2 regions of the Peribacillus sp. B65 genome follow, and region 2 is predicted to be linked to the other one. Evidence: riboswitches for the same ligand, from Rfam matches in the RefSeq annotation. Region 2 holds a riboswitch; the other holds the start of a gene.
The links. Region 2 has a riboswitch for S-adenosylmethionine ahead of ACSR9O_RS06300 (Na+/H+ antiporter NhaC family protein). Riboswitches for the same ligand answer to the same signal wherever they lie in the genome.
Positions count from the first base shown of each region.

Region 1: it holds a riboswitch for S-adenosylmethionine, as region 2 does, so the genes downstream of both, ACSR9O_RS13535 (5-methyltetrahydropteroyltriglutamate--homocysteine S-methyltransferase) here and ACSR9O_RS06300 (Na+/H+ antiporter NhaC family protein) in region 2, are expected to answer to the same signal.

Region 1 covers NZ_CP195840.1:2,752,725-2,760,263, reverse strand. The annotation lists gene glpK (glycerol kinase GlpK) at 1-802, opposite strand, end outside; gene ACSR9O_RS13550 (MIP/aquaporin family protein) at 825-1,649, opposite strand; gene ACSR9O_RS13545 (glycerol-3-phosphate responsive antiterminator) at 1,876-2,418, opposite strand; gene ACSR9O_RS13540 (hypothetical protein) at 2,590-3,009, opposite strand; SAM riboswitch class I at 3,166-3,267, shown strand; gene ACSR9O_RS13535 (5-methyltetrahydropteroyltriglutamate--homocysteine S-methyltransferase) at 3,351-4,454, shown strand; gene ACSR9O_RS13530 (ArsR/SmtB family transcription factor) at 4,664-4,966, shown strand; gene ACSR9O_RS13525 (MFS transporter) at 5,124-6,299, shown strand; gene ACSR9O_RS13520 (hypothetical protein) at 6,401-6,925, opposite strand; gene ACSR9O_RS13515 (CaiB/BaiF CoA transferase family protein) at 7,469-7,539, opposite strand, start outside.
Region 2 covers NZ_CP195840.1:1,289,794-1,297,332, reverse strand. The annotation lists gene ACSR9O_RS06310 (chromate transporter) at 1-401, shown strand, start outside; gene ACSR9O_RS06305 (chromate transporter) at 450-995, shown strand; gene ACSR9O_RS06300 (Na+/H+ antiporter NhaC family protein) at 1,338-2,645, opposite strand; SAM riboswitch class I at 2,836-2,943, opposite strand; gene ACSR9O_RS06295 (SOS response-associated peptidase) at 3,222-3,893, opposite strand; gene ACSR9O_RS06290 (hypothetical protein) at 3,954-4,109, opposite strand; gene hutG (formimidoylglutamase) at 4,391-5,347, opposite strand; gene ACSR9O_RS06280 (LysR family transcriptional regulator) at 5,471-6,373, shown strand; partial or broken gene ACSR9O_RS06275 (SF0329 family protein) at 6,612-6,773, opposite strand; gene ACSR9O_RS06270 (amino acid ABC transporter ATP-binding protein) at 6,908-7,539, opposite strand, start outside.

The DNA.
Region 1 (7,539 bases), 1.5 Mb from region 2:
AGCCTGTTCCATACGTATTTTTAGCCATTCCTTCATTAAAGCAGGCTTGGCCGAATAATGCTGCCTGCTGATCACCGGCTGCCCCTGCAATCGGAATCGATTGGCCGAAGAAATGATATTCGATCGTACGTGCATATTCCTCAGAGGAAGGCCTCACTTCCGGCAGCATCGACTTTGGAACAGTCAATATCTCGAGCAGTTCTTCATCCCATTTCAGTTCATGGATATTGTACATCAATGTCCGGGATGCATTGGAATAGTCCGTTACATGAGCCTTGCCTCCTGATAGCTTCCAGATCAGCCAAGTATCGATGGTACCGAATAACAGCTTTCCTTCATCCGCCTTTTGTCGTGCCCCTTCTACATTATCGAGGATCCATTTCACTTTCGTTCCGGAAAAATAGGCATCTATCAACAATCCCGTTTTATCCCGGAATAGATCATTAAGTCCCTTTTCCTTCAAATCATCACAGATTTCACTTGTTTGCCTGGACTGCCATACAATCGCATTATAAACAGGGTTACCTGTTTCCTTATCCCAAACGACTGCCGTTTCACGCTGATTAGTGATCCCGATACCGGCAATTTGCTCTGGCTTTACACCGGATTCAGATAGTACACCGGCAATCACCGCCAAGATCGATCCCCAAATCTCATTGGCGTTATGCTCGACCCAGCCTGGTTTAGGGAAATGCTGCGTGAATTCCTTTTGGGAGGAATGGACGATTTCCCCCTTTTCGTTAAATAAAATCGCCCGCGAACTAGTTGTTCCCTGATCTAATGATAAAATGTATTTTTCCATTGTGTATGCCCCTCCTTTTAATTTAACTGGCGATATTTCTGCTTTCCAATTCATGTGACTGTTTTTTACCAAAAGCATAGGCTAATATCAATAGTACCAGGCTTGCACCCAAAACAGACCAAAATCCTGCTGTTATTTCCCCCATAAAAAATGCTTTATAACAAACGGCACCAAGTGAACCCCCAACTATCGGTCCAATGACCGGAATCCATGAATAGCCCCAATTGGAATTGCCTTTACCGGGTATCGGCAGCAAAAAGTGAGCGATGCGCGGCCCCAGATCGCGGGCCGGGTTAATGGCGTATCCTGTCGTTCCGCCAAGAGACATCCCAATCACGACAATCAATAACCCGACTGCAAATGGGTTTAGGCCCTCTGTAAAATCATTGGCACCTATAAATAATAATCCAAGAACAAGGATGAAAGTTCCAATCATCTCACTTAATAGATTTGAAAATGTGTGCGGGATCGCAGGTGAAGTCGCGAACACACCAAGCTTCGCTCCTGGATCATCCGTAGCTTTCCAGTGTGGCAAATAGTGCAGGAATACTAGAGTCGCGCCCAGGATTGCGCCAATCATTTGGGCAACGATGTAACCGGGCACATCACTCCAAGGAAATTCTCCAATAATGGCAAAACCTACTGTGACCGCCGGGTTTAAATGCGCCCCGCTTATGGACCCTACTGCAAAAACCCCCATGGTAACGGCCAACCCCCACGCAATCGTGACAACAATCCATCCGGCATCCTTTGCATAGGAACCCTTTAAGGATGAACCAGCCCCAATACCTGCTCCGAATACAACTAATATCATCGTGCCTAACACTTCTCCCCAAAATGGAGTCATGATAAAACCCCTCCCCTGTTAAATTATTAAACCTTGCCAACAAATAAAAGGAGATCCACAGCAGAACTATCTTCATAAATAAATTATGAATAGATCTGTTGTGAATCTCCTAGTCTCCGTCACATATATTAACTTGTACTGTAAAATATACTAGGTTATGAAAACGCTGTCAATATTTTGTGAAAAATTAATCTATTTTTCTGTAATTTTTTTCAATTTTCCCCTATTAGACGATATCCCATAATTCAGTTTTGGATGTGGTGATCGACGAAGCTCCAGCATCAAGGGCATTCAGGACTTCATCCGAAGTACGTATGAGGCCGCCTGCAAAAATCGGTGTCTGCAATCGTTCCTTCACTTCTTTTATCATCCATGGCATGGCGCCCGGCAATACTTCGATATAATCCGGCTTGGTTTTCTGCACCAGCTTATAACTTTTCTCAAGCGCATGTGAGTCTATTAAAAAGATTCGCTGGATGGCAATGACCCCCTTTTGCTTCGCCTTCAATATAACGCTTGATTTAGTCGAAATCAGCCCATAGGGATTATATTCCTGACAAATGAATTCTGTCGCGTACTCATCACTTCTTATGCCATGGATCAAATCGACATGATAAATCATTTTCTTATTATGTTGTTTTGCCATCATACTTACATTTTTCAATTGTGATATATGCAAATCAAGAAACACACCTATTTCATAGGAACTTTCTAGAAATCTTTCAAAATCCTTCATGCTTGCTGAAGCAGGCAAAATCTTTTGATCCATCATTATCCTCCTCATTCCCAGAAAAACTCAAAACTTCAAGTTATTTAGTATATTTTAAAGAGCTTGATTTATCAATCACATTTTTTTCATGACAATCTCACAATAACACTAACATACCTGGCACTCCCTTTATAGATTGCGGATAAGGTTGTATGTAAAATATCCCTTAACTCATAAAGAAAGTTTCATTATCAATGCACCTTCGACAAGTTCATACGATTTAATTGTGCCCACCGGAATTTTTCTCACGATGTTCCAAGCATTAACATTCATTTTGATCGTTCTTTTTTCAAATTCAAAAAATGGCGGTCTGTTAAATATCCTTTGGTTGATGAAATTCCTGTCAACTGGTTCCATTTCCACTAATTCAAATGAAATCGTTCTTTTTTCCACATGAACCGGTTTTAATGTAATCCGGAAAGCTACGTTTTTCTTAAACATCATTTTTTTCACTTCCATCGTTCCGGAAAGCACAATATGCTTCGGCGTAATCTCGACTTTAATATCCTGACAAGATGATTTCATTTTTATGATTCTCTCTACCATGGCTTCAGTTACCGTTATCGGTATGCCACTTTTGAATGGACTCATCCTTGCATTCCCCTCCCCACTCAAAGCTTATGCCGGATTCCCTGATGCCGTTAACATTTCAGTCCGAGTAATAAACGGTATATTCTAAATATTCAACCTCCAACTCTTGACCTTTGTAAAAACTACCTGTATAGTCATAATTAATTTAATAGACAACTCTTATCCAGAGAGGTGGAGGGACTGGCCCTTTGATGCCTCAGCAACAGACTATTCATGTACTGTGCTAATTCCAGAAGTTTAAAAACTTGAAGATAAGAAGAGTATATAGCTTTGTTGCCAACACCTCTTCTTATTTTTTAAGAAGAGGTTTTTTATTTTTAAAAGGAAAGAAGGAATGCAACATGTCAATCACATTAACGAAAGCACCATTCAGGGCCGATCACGTCGGAAGTTTATTAAGACCGGAACGTTTACATATTGCCAGAAAGCAATTTAGGGAGGGTACCCTTTCAGCAGAGCGCCTTCGTGAAATTGAAACCGAAGAAATCAAACGGATTGTCGATAAACAAATTGAAGTTGGATTAGAGGCTGTTACGGACGGCGAGTTCAGACGAACATGGTGGCACTTTGACTTCCTCGAACATTTAAATGGCATCGAGGGATATGTGACTGAAAAAGGTCTCACATTCGATGGTGTGGAAACAGAGAGATATAACGTTCGCAATACCGGGAAGGTTTCATTCAATCCTGAACATCCCTTCATTAGTGATTTCATTGAATTGAACAAAATCGTGAACGGACGTGCCGTTGCCAAGCAAACCATTCCCAGTCCGAATCAGTTATTTGCTGCAGGTATTCATAATGAAGACATCTACCCTGATATTGAAGATTATGCAAATGATATCATCAAGGCGTATCAGCATGCTTTGAAAGCCTTTTATGAAGCAGGTGTGCGTTATCTTCAATTGGATGATGTATATATTGCCAGACTTTCAGCTCCAGATTTCCAGTTCAAAGATGGAAAATATACGAGGGAACAGTTAATTGATCTTGCACTTCGTGTCATTAATGGAGCATTGGAAGGCAAACCAGAAGACCTTGTCGTCACTACCCACCTATGTCGCGGAAACTATCAGTCGACTTGGGCGTTTGAAGGAAGCTATGCCCGTATCGCTCCAACTTTATTGGCAAAAGAAAAAGTGGATGGATTCTTCTTGGAATATGATGATCAACGTTCAGGGGATTTCAAACCATTGGAATACATTCCAAATGGCGGTGCACAGGTTGTACTGGGGGTCGTCACTTCAAAAAATGGGGAAATCGAAGACAAGGAAGCTGTTAAGGCACGCATTAAAGAAGCCTCGCACTTCGTTGCTCTCGAACAATTATGCTTAAGCCCTCAATGCGGCTTCGCCTCCACCCATCACGGCAACAAGCTAACCGAAGAACAGCAATGGGAAAAGCTGAAATTCGTCGTTGATGTAGCAAAAGAAGTGTGGGAATGATTTTTTTGCGGAAACTTTAATACTGATTTACAGGATTCGAATAACCTAATCGGCAGCACTTATTAGGGAGCCGATTAGGTCCTTGCAATAATACATTTCCATTCCTTTAATGGCTCTTTTGAATAACGGTATCAAGTTTTGATTTATGAAATTAACGATGAATGTTAATATTATTTGACATATCGATAATTCTCGATATAATGAAATGTATGAAAACAATCGAGATATTTAAAGCATTATCCAATGAATCCAGGTTGCAAATCTTACAATGGCTCAAGGCGCCTGAACTCCACTTCACCCCTCATGAGGGAATAGACATGAAGGAAACCGGCGTTTGCGTAAGTCAGATTACGGAAAAATTAAACATGACCCAGTCCACGGCCTCTCAATACCTCTCGATGCTTCTTAGAGCAGGATTGATTAAAACGGAGCGGATAGGAAAGTTTACGTATTACAAACGAGATGAAGATGCAATCTCAAAAATTACTGATTTCTTGAAAGAAGAAGTATGAAAATGAACCTGATCCGTACCTTAGAGGGTTGGGTTCATTTCCCCCCCCTAACAGTTCGACATTTCGCGATATGTTTATTTTTTTATCCATACATATTAACATATTCCGATATGTCTTTATATAAAATTGATAATCATTAATGAGGAGTGAATCTATTTTGCTTAATACATGGAAAATTTACATGTTGGCGATAATCAGTTTTTTAGTAGGAACATCCGAATTCATCATATCCGGAATTTTGGATAAGATTGCGGATTCTCTTGGAGTTACCCTTGCTGCCGCAGGACAGCTCATTACAATTTTCTCCCTTGTCTACGCAATCGGTACACCCATTCTAATGGCTTTGACAGCAAGTTTAGACAGACGAAAATTAATGTTGTATTCCCTTGGACTATTCATAGTGTCCAACCTGCTTGCCTTTCTATTACCAGGCTTTGGACCGTTTCTATTTGCACGCATAATCATGGCACTTGGTGCAGGATTGGTTGTAGTCACCGCTCTGAATATTGCCGCTAAGCTTGCTCCGCCAGATAAAAAAGCAAGTTCTATTGCGACAGTTGTCATGGGGTTTACAGCTTCCCTTATCATTGGCGTACCTCTCGGAAGAATCATGACGGATGCATTCGGCTGGAAATCCGTCTTTGGCGGAATCGCCCTATTCGGCCTGATTGCCATGATCGTTTTATTCTTTACCATTCCTGCTACCAAAGGGGATAAACCAGTACCACTTCTCCAGCAGCTGGCCCTTCTTAAAAAAAGGAAAGTTGCCCTTGGATTATCGATAACCTTCTTCTGGCTTGGCGGATACTCGATAGCTTATACCTATCTATCCCCTTACCTGCTATCCGTATCAGGGATAAGTGACTCTCTACTTAGCACGGCCTTGCTTATATTCGGTATCGCAAGCTTGATCGGATCAAAGTTTGGCGGATATAGTACGGATCGATGGGGTGTATCATTTACACTAATTGGCGGTATGGCGCTGCATATTGTGATGATCATCATGTTATCCATCGTTACGAATTCATTGATGGCCGTTTTGATAATCCTCACATTATGGTCGTTCGCAGCATGGTCATCAGGGCCGACACAGCAATATCATTTAGCGACCCTAGAGCCTGAATCATCAGGAGTCATGCTCGGACTGAATCAGTCAATGATGCAATTGGCCATGGCCGCCGGTGCTGGAATTGGCGGTGTCGTTGTAGAACAAGTATCCCTTGCTTCCATAACCTGGATCGGTGCAACAGGGGTTGCCATTGCCATGGTCATTGTTCTGGTCCTTTCAAGTTCATCATCAAGCAGTAAAATAGCACAGTCTATAAAATCCTAGACCGTTAGATAAACATTCATCATAAGGCTAGATCCTAGCCTTATGATAAATCCTAAAGATGAAAGCAACAAAAAAAGAACGGCCACCAGCACGTCCCCTTTTTACTTGCAGCTATCATCATCATCCATTTTTTTCACAAATATATCATCCGTCACCCTATCTTCCAGCTTGTTCCTCAAGGCCAATTCCGCAGCCTTCCCGTCACTAGGCGATCCGTCCGCGAAATACATCGGAAACAAGGAGAAAAACATAATATAGAAAGAAAAATAGATAAATTGATACCAGATTACCGAGCTGTCCAGGATATTCTGATACACTAAGCTATATATGATCAGCATGCTGACCAAATTAAAGATAGACCCGCCTAAATATATAAGCGTATTCGTCAATCGATTATCATGTTTCAATCCCTTGAACTCGCAAGTCCCATTCCAAAAATAATATTTCCTCACCTCTATGTTCCGAAAGGCGAAAAGTTTATTACCACAACCGATCAAGATTTTCTTTTCTGATCCCCCAAAGATCGTAACAAAGAAAATATGCCCGCTCAAATGTATCAGCGTAACGATCGGCATGATCAAAAAAAAGGAAAATAGAAATTTAATGATATCAGAGAGACCAAACATGTTTAATCACCCCTCCTTACCAGAGCATTATCAGGATGCTACTCTGATACCCTGCCCACACTAGTTATAACTAGTAAATTTTCACAGTGGTAATATGTTGCTTTCCACAACTGATAGGAGGATAATTTGTCCTCTTCTGCTTAATCCGACCTTCCACCGATTAATTCGACCTATCTCCTGCTTTATTCGGCCTTCCACCCATTAATTCGACCTATCTCCTGCTTTATTCGGCCTTCCACCGATTAATTCGACCTATCTCCTGCTTTATTCGACCTTCTACCCATTAATTCGACCTATCTCCTGCTTTATTCGGCCTTCCATCAATTAATTCGACCTTCCTCCTGCTTTATTCGACCTTTCATCAATTAATTCGACCTATCTCTGCTTTATTCGACCTTCTACCCATTAATTCGACCTATCTCCTGCTTTATTCGGCCTTCCACCGATTAATTCGACCTTCCTCATGCTTTTTCCGGCCTTCAAAAAAAACAGGCTATCTCCTTCCCAAAAATTCCGGAAAAGTGATAGCCTTTACATCTTTATTTAGCGATTGGGGGTGCGAAGAATTTCTGCGTTGTTTTGTCCTGGCCTCAAGCCAGCATGTTTATATTCAG
Region 2 (7,539 bases):
TTGCCGGAATGAAGGGGGCAATGGCAGCCATGATCGGTGTTTCATTACCTACCTTTTTAATTGTTCTGCTCCTAGGCATTTTGTATTTTTTCATTCAGGATAATCCGAAGGTAGAATCCGCATTCATATCGATCAGAGCTTCCATAGTAGCCATCATCGCCTATGCGGCTATCAAGATAGGAAAAACGGCTGTTGTAGACAAAACAACTTTCTGTATTTTAATAGTAGGAATTCCAGTCCTTTTCTTTCTGCACCCTGTGATGGTTATATTAGCAGGAGCTTTTGCTGGTATTGTGACCATCTCCATTAAGAGAAAATTAGGTTACGATGTCAAGTTGGACAGAAAGGATATAGGAAATGAAGAAAATGATTTCGAACCTTTCATGGGTGCTGGCATATAGGTATATCAAAAAAGGGTCTAACTAATTTTCAAGAAAGTGTGTGATGGAATGATGGAATTGTGGGAGTTGTTTAGCACCTTCTTTATTATCGGCTTTGTATCGTTTGGAGGCGGATACGCCATGATTCCCGTAATAGAATCGGAAGTCTCACAGCATGGATGGATGACGACTCAGCAATTTACTGATATCATCGCGATTTCCGGTATGTCCCCAGGACCTGTCACTGCCAATAGTGCCATTCTTGTTGGCTATTCTACTGCTGGATTTGCAGGGGCCATATCATCTGCTTTCGGAATCTTACTTCCTGCTATTATATTCGTAACCGTTATAGCCACCTTCTTCAGCAAATTGAATCATTACCCAGTTGTTCAATCCATGTTCTATGGACTAAGACCCATTGTCACTAGTTTAATCCTCTTTGCAGCAATCAGCTTTGCACTTTCCAATAATATGATAGCGCTGAACTTTTCTTGGCATGCGATAAGCTTATTACTCGTTTTTGGATTATCGTTATTTGCCCTAATGAAATTACGCTGGCACCCAGCCTATGTAATTATCCTTTCCGGTTTAGTTGGTGTTGTCCTCTATTCATGACAGGTGTCGCACACACAACCATCATTAATTTGGACCGGAATTAAGCAGAAAAATTGAAGAATGATTGATACTATATAAATGGGAGAAAACTTGATAATGTTTATGTATTTACCATACAAAAAACACCCTGTATCCAATGATTCAGGGTGTTCAGACTGTAGACAAACTCGATGAAATTTTAGGGGTTTGTACAATTTGAACGTTGATTTCCCCTCCAGGCACTCGCTTTCCGCGGGCGGTCCGGGAGCCTCCTCGGCGCCTTTGCGCCTGCGGGGTCTCCCCTGGACTCGCTTTTCCCGCAGGAGTCTCGCACACCCGCTCCAATCAACTTTGTTTTAACTTTTAGTTCTTTGATCCATTATTTCCCGGCTGAAACCGTGGAAAACCAATCAAGATGGCAATGACGCCACAAAATCCAATTAGTATTGGGTAATATGAATACTGCAAGATGCTTATCGGAGAAATCTTTGCTACCCCTGCTGCAACAAGCAGTTGTGCTCCATATGGTATCAACCCTTGGATACAACATGCAAATATGTCAAGCAAGCTCGCTGATTTACGCGGATCAATCCCATACTTTTCAGCGATATTTTTGGCAAGTGGCCCGGCAATGATAATCGAAATCGTGTTATTTGCCGTTGAAAGGTTTGTCAAACCAACAAGCCCTGCAATGCTGAATTCCGCCCCTTTTTTTGATTTGCTATTTCGGGTCACTAGGTGGAGTAGATAATCGATGCCACCATTATGTTTGATAACAGCTACCATACCTGCAATTAAAATGGCAAGGAAGGAGATTTCATACATTCCCGCCATTCCTTCTCCAACTTTTTGAATGACACCCAACGGTTTATAACTTCCATCAGCCAAGCCGATAATTCCGGCAAATACGATTCCGATGGAAAGGACCAGGAACACATTGACTCCTGCCAATGCAGTGATCAATACGCAAAGATATGGAAGAATCTTCACCCAATTATAAGAATGTTGGGAGATGTCAGCTTGTTCACCCATTGTTAAAATTCCAAGGATGGCACATGTGATGATGGCCGCAGGTAAAACGATGAAAAAATTCACCTTAAACTTATCCTTCATTTTCGTTCCCTGAGTTCGAACTGCAGCGATTGTCGTATCTGAAATGAAGGAAAGGTTATCCCCAAACATCGCACCACCAATAACGGCCGCCATTGATAGGGCAAGCGAAATATCTGTTTGCTCACTAATCCCGACCCCGATAGGTGCCAATGCAACAATCGTTCCCATGCTTGTCCCCATGGATAAAGAAATAAAACAAGCAATAATGAATATCCCTACCATTAATAGATTTTGCGGAAAAACAGCTAAGGCAAGATTCACTGTTGATTCAACTGCTCCCATGCCATTGGCAACTTCGGCAAAAGCGCCAGCTAAAAGGAAAATGATAACCATTAACATAATATTGGCGTCCCCGGCACCTTTACAGAAGATATCAACCTTATGATTGAATGTCTCTTTCCGATTCATTGCCAATGCAGCTGCCGAAGCAATTGAAATTGCAACAATCACCGGAAATGAATAAAAATCTTTAGTGATGATTCCGGACCCTATAAATAAAATTAAAAATACGACAAATGGGATCAATGCCCATGGATTCCCTTTATTGTTTGCACTCATGATGTACACCTCTTTTTATTTTTCCCGTGACAGGTGTCACAGCTCTTATTCTATTAACAGCTTTCGCAAATAACTCCAATTTGAACCTACCTAATTATCTAGTCTTGGAGCTATAGCAAAAAAACTGGCATAAAAAAGACCCCTTCTATTTTACAACAAGAAGAGGTCTTTTAATTTATAAAAAACACCCTCCTTATCTTTCAGGCAAAAATCAGCCTGCTGGATTTGGCACAGCACTCCATTTAAGTCCGCTGCCGAGACATCTTCGGGCCAGTCCCTCCGTCTCTCTTGATAAGAAGATTACATTATATAATTTATCAAATATTACGATGCCTTCCAGAAAAGTACCACACTGGAAACTTGCTGAAACCATCTGAGTTTGTGAAAGTGACATCGAAAGTCGTTTTGAAAAGCAAATATAACAGTACAGCATTTTGTCTATTTTCGCAAGGGTTAATTTTAAAGTATTTTACATGCACTCCTTACTATTTATAAAGAAATCTTGACATGTGCGGTTAATCAGTTTTTTTCATTTATCGGGACGGAATTCATATAAAAAAGAGGTCTTATGACCTCTCAGCAAATTTGTTGTATTAGGTTAGATGAATTATTTTTGGTCGAATTCACATCAGTCGATACCTCAAAGGCTTCCATCTGTTCCGAATCGAATGACTTTAAATACTGCTGCAGATATGCAGGATCATTATTTGTTGGACTCAACCATTCTTTTTCATCTTCTGGTTTAAGGATGACAGGCATACGATCATGAATGCTGGTCATTAGCTCATTAGGAACGGTTGTTATAACGGAGCATGAATAGACGCTGACGCCTTCAGGAGATTTCCAGGATTCCCAGATACCCGCCATTCCAAATGGAGCATGATTCTTCAGTTTTATTCGCATCGGTATTTTTCTTTCCGGTGTCTTCTTCCATTCATAAAAAGAGTCAGCGATTATCAAGCATCTCTTCTTCTTATACGCATTCCTGAAGCTTGCTTTCTCAGCAATGGTTTCCGCTCTGGCATTGATCATTTTGCAGCCCACTTTTTCGTCTTTTGCCCAGAAAGGAATGAGTCCCCACCGAAGATATCCAAGTCGATTCCTTGCCCCGTCATTAATGACGGAGAGAACGGATTGGGAGGGAGCAATATTGTAGCTGAATTGGTATTCCCCATCAAACGATCCCTGAATATCAAACCGATCTTTTATTTCTTCAATGTCAGTGAAAAGGGTAAAACGTCCACACATACTATCGCCTACCGTATTAGAATTTATTACAGTGTAACAAATCGAACGGACAGGCACAAATCAGCGTTCTAAAATCCTGATGTCGGTAAATGGTTGATTAAATAATTCGCTGGAAATCAAAAGAGTTCCAAGGACTTCTCTTTCATCTTCAGCTTTAATGATTTCCGACAAGATCAAGGTACTGCCATTCCTGACCGTCACTTTATATTCATTCATAAAAAATCCCCCCTAGATGGTTGTTATTATAAACCAAAAACCCACAAGTATCAGTAGTGAACTTTGCAGAGCCATGGTTAATCCTATAACGGGGAGTCAAGCAATGGCCCCGACCATTAACGCGTGTAAAGGAGGCGTAAAAAAGACTGTCCATGAATGATTCACGGACAGCCTGGGTGCTGCCAAAGGACTTAGTTTCAATACTTATAATTGAGCATGGAGATAACATTGAGGAAAGCTGGAAGGACCAAATTGGAATTGCCCTCTTCCATATCCATTCATTATTTAAAATGCAGCAAAACTTCATTTATTAAATGTGCTGCCAATGTTACGGTTTTATTATTTTCGTCCAACGAAGGATTCACTTCCGAAATGTCAAAGGAGAGGATTTTTTCATTCGATACGATATGCCTAATAATCGCACGTACCAATTTCGGATTCAGTCCAAACGGCGATGGAGCACTCACCCCAGGTGCATATGCTGAATCAATGACGTCCGTACATAATGTAAGCATAATGTAGTCATTTTTATTAACGAATTCATCTATCCGCCGCTTTGTTTCATCCATTTCGTTCAATGACAAATCTTCTTCCAATATGTAGTCTACCTTACTCCTCTCAGCGGTTTCAAAAAGTGCCTTTGTATTCCCCTGCTTCTGAATTCCGACACATAAATATCCACAACTTTGGTCTTCGTCCAAAATCTGCTTAAACATCGTTCCTGATGAACTTTCTTTTTCATAGGGCCTCATATCAAAGTGCGCGTCAATATTAATGATCCCCAATCTAGCTTTTGGTCCAATGGATTTCCTAATCCCAAGATAATGGCCATACAGGGTTTCGTGCCCTCCCCCAAGTATGATAGGAATCGCTTTAGTCTCCAATATCCGGTCAACAGCCGATCCCAGTTCGAATTGGGCGGCCTCCATTTCCGTACTTTCACATATTACATCGCCAGCATCCACCAGCTCGGTTTGGGACGGTAAATGACAGGGTAATTTCGCCAAGTATTGCCTAATATGATCAGGCCCCTCTGCAGCACCAATCCTGCCTTTATTCCTTCTGACGCCTTCATCACATTTGAAGCCAATCAACCCAAAGGTCTTTGATGCATTGGAAGAGATGGCTAATTCCGATATCGGAGCCAACCGTACTCTTTGGTGGTATCTGAAGCTGTCCATGTCAGATTGGGAATCAATTCTTCCATTCCAATATTTTGAAGTCGGATTAGTATACATAATTTCTCCTTTATTTAAAAAATTCCGAAATATCTTTTTTAAAAATTATAGATGAGATAATATATAATTACCAATACAAAAATTAAATATATCTATAGTTTAAAGCTATAGAAAGGAGCATAAATGGATCTTCGTCAACTTCGGTATTTCACTACCACCGTCCAGGAAAAGAATTTCTCAAAAGCGGCAAAAATGCTGCATATATCACAACCTTCCCTAAGTAATGCCATAATGAAATTAGAAAATGAAGTTAGTTTACAGCTTTTGGAACGTAATACAAGGGGTCTTGAGCTTACGGAAGCAGGGGGTCTTTTTTATACGAGATCTGTTGACCTGTTAAGAAGATTCGATAATTTGAAAGTGGAACTTAGGGAAATGAAGGATGTTGGAAGCGGAACAGTATCTATAGGTTCCATAGAATCATTCAAATTTTGGTTTCCGAAGATAATCAGGAATTTTAAAATCAATTATCCTAATATTCATATAAAAGTAAGGGAAATATTAGGGGAAGAGAAAGTTTTCGATTCGTTAAATCGGTATAATGTTCATTTCACCATCACGAACCAGCCCATCAATAACGATGAAATTCTGTCCACTCCCCTTTATAATGAAAAATTCATGCTTTTGATCCATAAAGATGACGAGTTAAATGAAAAAGAGTCCATCACTTTCCAAGACATTGCAAAGAAAGAATTGATCATCAGTACAACTGGATTTCAAACAAGAGATGATATCTTAAGAGCATTTAAGGGTGAAAATGCAATTCCAAATATCCTATACGAAATAGAAAGGCTTGAAACGGCTTGCAGTTTGGTGGAAGAAGGGCTTGGGGTTACAATTTTACCGGAAAGCTATATAAAATCCGCTGTATCCCCCAATACTGCAATTCGTGCGATTGATTCGATTTTTTTGGAAAGGACTGTTTACCTGGCCTATTTGAAAGATCGATATCTGTCTCCTGCAGTATGTAAGTTAGTAGAGGAAATACATAGCTTTTTTAAGTGGGATGTTAGGAACGATGCCTAAATGCTGATTCTCTAATTTAATGGAAAAGACACCCTGGCTCATTGTGATTCACTTTATATAAAGAAAACACTTTAGACTTCCTGCCAATGAGCTAGGTTTCCCACTCATATTTGCAGGAGGTTCATGTGTTTTCACTATCCATCCATATTGTTTTTCCTCACTAATTAATAACGTCCTAACGCTCACACTTCCACGCCAAGTAAAATACTTGTTCAATAAAAATTCATTATAGCGCTTTTTAGGAAGTCCTTATTCCCTCTGCTTCACATCGCAAGTGATAAAAATACTGGATAATTTCCTTTTCATTTAGGATAGATTTTTTAAGACCCTGTAACGTACGCATCCCAACTCTTCTATCTATCAGAGAAAGAATCTTTATAATCATATCATCTGATTTTAAGCCGCATTTATTTGCTTAATTCAATTTTTGAATTTTTACTATCAATTCACTTAACGTCATTCTGAATCCCTCTAACAAACGTTATTTTCATTCGTTTGTTTCAATCACATATCAAAAGAGAAAGTGAACATAACCTAAATATAAAAAATATAATCCTCCGGCAAGACTCTTTTTAAGAACCTCTTCGTTCTTTCTTCTTTTGGATTCACAAAAATTTCTTTAGGCGATCCCTCTTCCACTATGACACCTGCATCCATAAAAATCACTCTGTTTGCAACATCCTTTGCAAAAGACATTTCATGCGTGACAACTAACATCGTAGTTCCTTCTTTGGCAATTTGCTTCATCACCGTCAGTACTTCACCGACCAATTCCGGGTCCAATGCCGAAGTTGGTTCGTCAAATAAAATTATGTCAGGGTTTAAAGCAACCGCTCTCGCAATGCCCACCCTTTGCTGCTGCCCGCCTGAGAGTTCACTAGGGTAAGCACCATATTTTTCCGACAAGCCTACTTTATCCAATGCTTTTTTACCAATCTCATATGCTTCTGCTTTCGCAATCTTCCTTCCAATAACCAGTCCTTCCGTCACATTTTCCAATGCCGTTTTATTAGTGAAAAGATTATAATTTTGAAAAACAAAGGCTATCTTCTGCCTTATTCCATGAATCACTTTTTTAGATGCCGTTTTAAGACTTACATCAATATCACCAAAAACGGCATGTCCTTGATCTGCTTTTTCAAGAAAGTTAATGCATCGAAGTAAAG